Linked DNA regions of Allorhodopirellula heiligendammensis. The protein of the gene in region 1 interacts with the protein of each later gene in a pairwise test. Links are inferred from orthologs where the notes say so. Each region holds a gene or a part of one and is shown in the gene's direction. Other genes may lie near its edges. The genes, in order: recJ and Poly21_RS14355.

Region 1 (3,318 bases):
CCAATTCCCAGGGTGGCGGATCGGTCTCAAATAGCTCCACCTGCGCCGCATCCTCCCGCTCGGGCGGCGTTGCCGAACTCTTCCCCAATTTCGCCAACTCTGGCAGCAGCTCCCCCAAATCAGCCAACTCGCCAAGATCGTCCAGCGAGCTGTGTTTCTCAGGATCGTCGCCGGGCGAGTTGGAGGACGTGTTGAAAGGCTGGGAGGGCGACACGGGCGATCCAGGCGAGCGGCAGTCTGCCGGCGGAGAAATGACAAGCGGTTCGGAACCCAGATCATCCGGCAGGACCGGCAGCGAATCAAGTGTTGACATGACAGAACTCCGCGAAACGAGAAAACGTGGCCTGGAATCAGTATCGCGGCGGCAGATGACACCTTTGGTCACAACCCTTCGCCAGGGCAGTGCGGCACCACGGGTGAATGGCCTGGACAAAGTGAGCCAAGACCTGTGCCAAAACACGCCAGGGCGATTCACGCCACGGTAGGTTTTTCCACTCAAGCTCGCGTGACTGACGCAGGCGAAAGGCAGCAAAAATTCACGGGTTGCCAAAAACCGGGTCGGCAGACCATACTTCCGGGCCAAACTGGCACATTTCAAATCCCCCACTCTCCACCCACGCCCGCATTTCGATGGCAAAAAGCAAGAAAAAAGCCGAGACTGTCTTCCTGGTCTGCGAAGAAACCGGCCACTACAACTACACAATCCAACGGAAACCCGGCGGTGAAAAACTGCGGTTGAAGAAGTACAACCCCCACGTCCGTAAGCACACCTGGCACCTCGAAAAGAAGAAATAGGCTGCCGGCATGAAGCGGCAATGGCGGATCACTCCGCACGACGCACCGTTGGTCGAGCAATTGATTCGCACGTCGGGACTCGCTCCTGTCGTCGCTCAATTGTTGGTCAGCCGCGGCGTGTACTCGTCCGACGATGCCGCCGCTTTTCTGGAGACAAAGCTCACCAATCTTCGCGACCCGCAAGAATTGCCGGGCATCCCCGAGGCAACAGCCCTGTTGCTGGCGGCGATCGATGCCCAGACACCGATTGTGATCTACGGGGACTACGACGCCGACGGCATGACGGCGGCCGCGATCATGGTCAACGCCCTGCGTCTGCTCGGTGCCGACGTGAGCTACTACGTTCCCAATCGGCTCGAAGAAGGCTATGGGCTCAACGAAGACGCGATCCGCACACTGCACACCCGTGGCAAACAGATCGTGGTTTCCGTCGATTGCGGGATCGCCAGCATCGGTTGTGCGCGGCTCTGCCGCGAGCTCGGCCTGACTCTGATTGTCACCGATCACCACCAAATGGGCGACGAATTACCCGACGCCGCCGCCATCGTCCACCCCCGCTTGCCGGGCACAGCCTACCCTTTCGGCGAACTCTGTGGTGCCGGCGTGGCTTTCAAGTTAGCGTGGTCATTGTGCCAAGCCAAAGCGGGCCAGAAAAAAGTGACGCCGCCGATGAAGCGATTGCTGATGCAATCGCTCGCCCTCGCCGCGATCGGCACGATCGCTGACGTGGTGCCGCTGATCGACGAAAATCGAGTGCTGGTCAACCATGGCTTGAAAACCCTGCAGACCGACCCGCTGCCGGGGCTGGCCGAATTGATGAAGTTGACCAAGCTCGACCAAGTCTCTGAGCTGACGACTGAAAGTGTGTCGTTCACGCTCGCCCCACGCCTCAATGCCGCTGGCCGGCTCGGCCAAGCCCAGCTGGGGATCGAGCTAATGACCATCGAGGCCGGTGAACGAGCACGCATGCTGGCTGAGTACATCGACGGGCTCAATGGTACCCGAGACACGCTGCAGCGGAGCGTTCAACTCGCCGCGCAAAAGCAGATCAAGGAACAGTTTGATGCCGAGTCTGACGCCGCGCTGGTACTCGGCGGCGTCGGCTGGCACGCCGGTGTGATCGGTGTTGTCGCCGGGCGGCTGGCCGAACAGTATGCCAAACCGGTGATCATCCTGTCGCTCGACCAAGCCGGCAAAAACGACGCTGTCGGCTCAGGACGCGTCGGCGGGACAGGTATTAATCTGTTCGAAGCCTTGCAGGAGTGCGAAAACCGACTTGTGCGTTTCGGCGGGCATCCCGCCGCAGGTGGCTTGACGATCACGGAATCGGAGATCGAAGCGTTTCGTGGCGACTTCTGTGAGGCGGTCGCCCGACAGTGGGCAGAACAGGAGATCGAACCGGCGATCCAGATCGATGCCGAAGCACCGCTGGGTCAGTTGAATCTGCACATCATGAGTCAAATCGAAACGATGGCGCCCTTCGGTGCCGGCAATCCACGACCTGTCCTGATGGGCCGCGGCATCGAACTGGCCGAACCCGCCAAGAAGATGGGCAAGAGCGAGCGACATCTCTCCGTGCGACTCAAACAAGGCGACAAAGTCATTCGGGGCGTCGCATTTGGTGCCGCCGATTGGTGCGATCCACTCAACGACTGCACCGGACCCATCGAGATCGCCTACCGCCCCGTCATCAACGAGTTCCGCGGCTATAAAAGCGTCGAGATCCACCTCGTCGATTGGCGAGAGCAGGCCGTCGCTGGCGTGTAGAATGGGACCATTGTCCCGTCCAAAACACCGATGCGTTGCACTGTCAACAAACGGCACTATTGAAACCATGGTCCGCAGCGATCAACTCGCCCAGACCGTTGCGGTCGGCTACTCAACTTTCACAAATTGAGCCCAGTTTGCGAGGTCACCGAGATCGTCGCTGGGGACGCGAGATCATCGCGTGGGACGTGGAACGCGCGGACCAATGGGTGAAATCGACGATCAAGTCGTCTTTGGTCGCCGCAGCTGGATTCATTTTTCGCAACTCCCCGCGAATCAATTCGATGCGACGCCGTAAAGGGTCACACGCACCCCGCTCGCCCGTAGTCCCCGGCGGTTGGCTGAAGGAAGGTGCTTATCATCCGATTGGATACGTATAAGACGGCAGACCCGATTTGCTTGGGTCTAGCCAGGTGAGCAGGGGCGTCCAATCGCGACACCGTCGCACTCCCTCCCGCATCGTCGCCAACCGGCTCCGCCCGCCTGAGCTAATCGGGAGCTCCGTTTTCGCTACAGGCGGACCGTAGGTCGACAATTTTTTCAACCTCGCGCCACACCGACGTCCGGCCAGGCTCTGGGAAGCTACACACTTCCCCTCCTTTCAGCCCCGCAGGTCAACGGCCATGGCTACCGATGCACCACCAAGCGATCTCGCTCCACCACCGCCTCAACGCACGCAGCGGACGAGGTCAGTAGTTGAGCGACTGATGGATAGTTTTCTGCAGGAATCGAGTATCCAGTGGATGCTGGTTATTG
Region 2 (3,396 bases), on another replicon or contig:
GCGATTGGGGACGCCGCTCATCAATCTGGACGTATTCGTTGCGGACGTGCGGCAAGCTTGGTTCAGGCCGGACGCTCGTCGACGCCCGACGTCTGTTGGTTTCGACGCGTGGCGTACATCCATTTTGGTGTTGAAGCATTTTTCTCGGGCAGCTGAGGCGCCGCTTGTCACACCGACAAACCCCAGCTCACTCGGATCTCGCGACTGCTCCGTCTTTTATTCCGCTAACAGGGCACGTCACGCGACGGCTCCGCACCTCAAGCTATCAGCAAGCGAGATTCAGGCGTTAGCCTTTGGGCCGGCTGGCGACCGAGTCCAGATTGGCAACTAAGAGTCGCGAAACTGCTCAGGCAGAAATGAAGTGTACCCAAAACTCTGGGTACACTTCAAAAGAAGAATCAACGTAAGTCGAGTACACCCGGAGGGATTCGAACCCCCAACCCTCGGTTCCGAAGACCGATGCGCTATCCAGTTGCGCCACGGGTGCGTATGTTGTTGGCGTGATGGTCGATATCGCCGACGTGCTCGTTGCCAAAACGGTATCATGAACTTTTTTGGGATGCTCGACAAGACCACCGGTTCGGAAATGAGGGCTTCGCTGGATATTTTCTATTTCGTGCGTGACGCGTACGGCCGTTGGCCGGAAGCTGGGGATTGGTTGTGAAGGTGATTCTCGCCGAAAAGCCCTCCGTGGGACGCGATCTCGCTTCGTTTTTGAAGGCGAACAGCCGGCGGGATGGATATCTCGAGGGCGGTGGGTATCAGGTCACGTGGGCTTTCGGGCACTTGGTCGAGCTCGTCGAACCGGGGGACTATGATCCGGCTCTGAAACGCTGGACGCTGGATTCACTGCCGTTCATTCCAGAAGAATTTGAGCTGCGGTTGCGTGGCGATGATGGTGCCAAGAAACAGTTCGCGATTATCAAACGGCTCTTCCGAGCAGCCGACTCGCTGATCTGTGCGACCGACGCAGGCCGCGAGGGCGAGCTGATTTTTCGCTACATCCTGTCGCTGACGCGTTGCGAGCGGAAACCGACTCAGCGACTGTGGCTCAGTTCGCTCACGCCCAGTGCGATCGGCGCGGCGTTTCGCTCGATCCGGCCACTGACCGATTATGACAACTTGTATGCGGCGGCCAAGTGTCGCAGCCAAGCGGACTGGGTCGTCGGACTCAATGCGACCCGTAACTACACGGTGCGCTACCGATCCCGCGGTGGAAACGCTGAGGGCGACTTATCCGGCGTGAAAGCCAAACGCGGCGTCAGGGGATTGCTGTGGAGTCTGGGACGCGTCCAGACCCCGGTGCTGGCCATGATCGTGCGGCGTGACGATGAGATCCGCACGTTCCGCCCAGAGCCGTTTTGGGAACTGCTGACGGCCTACCGAAAAGTTAACTTTCGCTACACCGGAGATCGGTTTACGAAACAAGCGGATGCGGAGCAACTGCGTTCCCGAGCCGCAGCCCACCCACTGCTGATTAAGCAGGTCCAGGGGCGGGGTGAGAAATCGCTGCCGCCGCAGTTGTACGACTTAACCGAGTTGCAGCGAGACATGAATCGTCGCTTTGGGATCTCCGCAGCCGATACGCTTGCGGCGGCTCAGTCGCTCTACGAATCCAAATTGATTACCTACCCACGGACTGATTCGCGTTACCTGACAGCGGACATGCGAAAAGAGGTCCCGTCCATTTTCCAGCAGCTCAGTAGTCTCAAACCGCACGAAATTGCTGAACTCGATCTCGGTGCGTTGCCGTTTTCAAACAGAATCGTTAACAGTGCAAAAGTCACCGATCACCATGCGATCATTCCCACAGGCTCACTACCGAGCGGTCTGAATGATCGCGCCGAGAAGGTATACGACGCCGTGGTGGTTCGCTTCATCGCCGCATTTTATCCCGCCTGTCAGAAAGAGGTGACCGTCGTCGATGCGGCCGCTGGTGATCTTCCGTTTCGGGCGCGAGGCGTGCGTGTCGTCGTACCGGGATGGACAGTGCTATACCCACGCAAACCGAAAAGTGCGGATGCCGACGAGACACAGACACTGCCCGCTTTCCAAACGGGTGAGAGCGGTCCGCACCAACCGTTCGTCAAAGCGGGCGAGACGGCCCCGCCGAAGCACTTCACTGAAAACACCTTGCTCGGGGCGATGGACACGGCGGGCAAGCTAGTTGACGAGGCTGAATTGCGTGAAGCTCTGAAGGAGAAAGGACTGGGCACGCCCGCGACGCGAGCGGCGACGATTGAAACGCTGCTGCAACGACAGTACATCGACCGGACCAAGAAAAACATAGTTGCCACAGATCTCGGCAGGTACCTCGTCGCGATCGTGAAGGATCGCAACTTAACCTCTCCCGAGTTGACGGGCGAATGGGAAGCGAAATTGAAACAGATCGAAGCCGGCCGGCTGTCACCCCATGTGTTCATGCAGGAGATCGCAGAGTACACCCGCGACATCGTGCGATCGGGCGATATCGATAGGCTCGATCACAGTACGTATGGCCCTTGCCCACGCTGTGGCCAGCCCGTCATCGCGGGCAAGCGGGCCTTTGGATGCTCGGGCTGGAAGGCGGGTTGCCCGTTTGTACTGCAACCGAATTACGGCGGTGAAGAACTATCGATGCACCAGATTCGGGAGCTTCTGCAACTTGGAGTCACCGAACAGCCGATCCAGCCAGCGGGCCGACAGCCATTTTTGCTGGGGATGTCGGCGTCGGGCGTCCTCGTCGAAATACCCGTCCCGCAAGGTGACGAACAGGAGCGAGAACGGGCGTCTAAGTCCAAGCCGGCTCGTCGCAAGTCGAGTCATGACGGAGAACCCGCAACCAGCGGAAAAACTCGCAGGTCGAAGGCCGCCCGCACAACCTCTGATGCTAAAGCCGACGGTGACCTGGGTGCTTGCCCGTTGTGCGGCAGCCCCGTCACCGAGACTGCCAAAGCCTACAGCTGCAGCCGCTGGCGAGAGGGCTGTAGTTTGACTATATGGAAAACGATCGCTGGCAAACGCATCAGCGCAGCGACGGCAAAGAAGCTGATACGTAACGGCCAAACCACGACGCTCAAGGGGTTCAAGTCCAAGGCGGGTAAAACGTTTGAGGCCAAGCTGAAGCTGGAGGGTGGGAAGGTTGGGTTTGAATTTTCGTAGGCTGTTCTACGGCAGGAATTCGTCTGTAAAGCAGTCCTCCGCCCGCACGGCATCTGGACCAATCACCTCGATCTCCTTCATCTGGTCTACGAGCTCTTGCCAGCGAGGTAGCGTCATTTCTCCGAGTTCGGTTGACTCGGTGGGGTACGCCAGCGGCCGCATCTGTTCGGCACCGAACTGCAGCACGTCAGCGGTCATGCCGTGCGTGTTGGCTTTCAAGATCGCTTCGTTGGCAAGCTGCGGCGAAGCTAGATA

What was found.
Region 2: the proteins of recJ (region 1) and Poly21_RS14355 interact in binary tests that used the Escherichia coli proteins (3 or more experiments, as listed by UniProt). The link is inferred for Allorhodopirellula heiligendammensis from one-to-one orthologs.

The regions. Positions count from the first base shown.
Region 1 is NZ_SJPU01000003.1:724,035-727,352, reverse strand. Bases 188-3,183 are described here. They hold recJ (single-stranded-DNA-specific exonuclease RecJ), read left to right. Parts: upstream 188-804; coding sequence 805-2,562; downstream 2,563-3,183. Other genes in these bases: rpmG (50S ribosomal protein L33), read left to right, coding at 631-795; priA (replication restart helicase PriA), read right to left, coding at 188-313. Also shown: more of priA, read right to left, coding at 1-187; Poly21_RS22595 (DUF2157 domain-containing protein), read left to right, coding at 3,186-3,318. UniProt on the Escherichia coli protein: Single-stranded-DNA-specific exonuclease.
Region 2 is NZ_SJPU01000002.1:1,074,201-1,077,596, reverse strand. The notes cover bases 315-3,388. They hold Poly21_RS14355 (type IA DNA topoisomerase), read left to right. Parts: upstream 315-636; coding sequence 637-3,141; downstream 3,142-3,388. Other genes in these bases: Poly21_RS14350 (ABC transporter substrate-binding protein), read right to left, coding at 3,148-3,388. In the rest of the region: more of Poly21_RS14350, read right to left, coding at 3,389-3,396.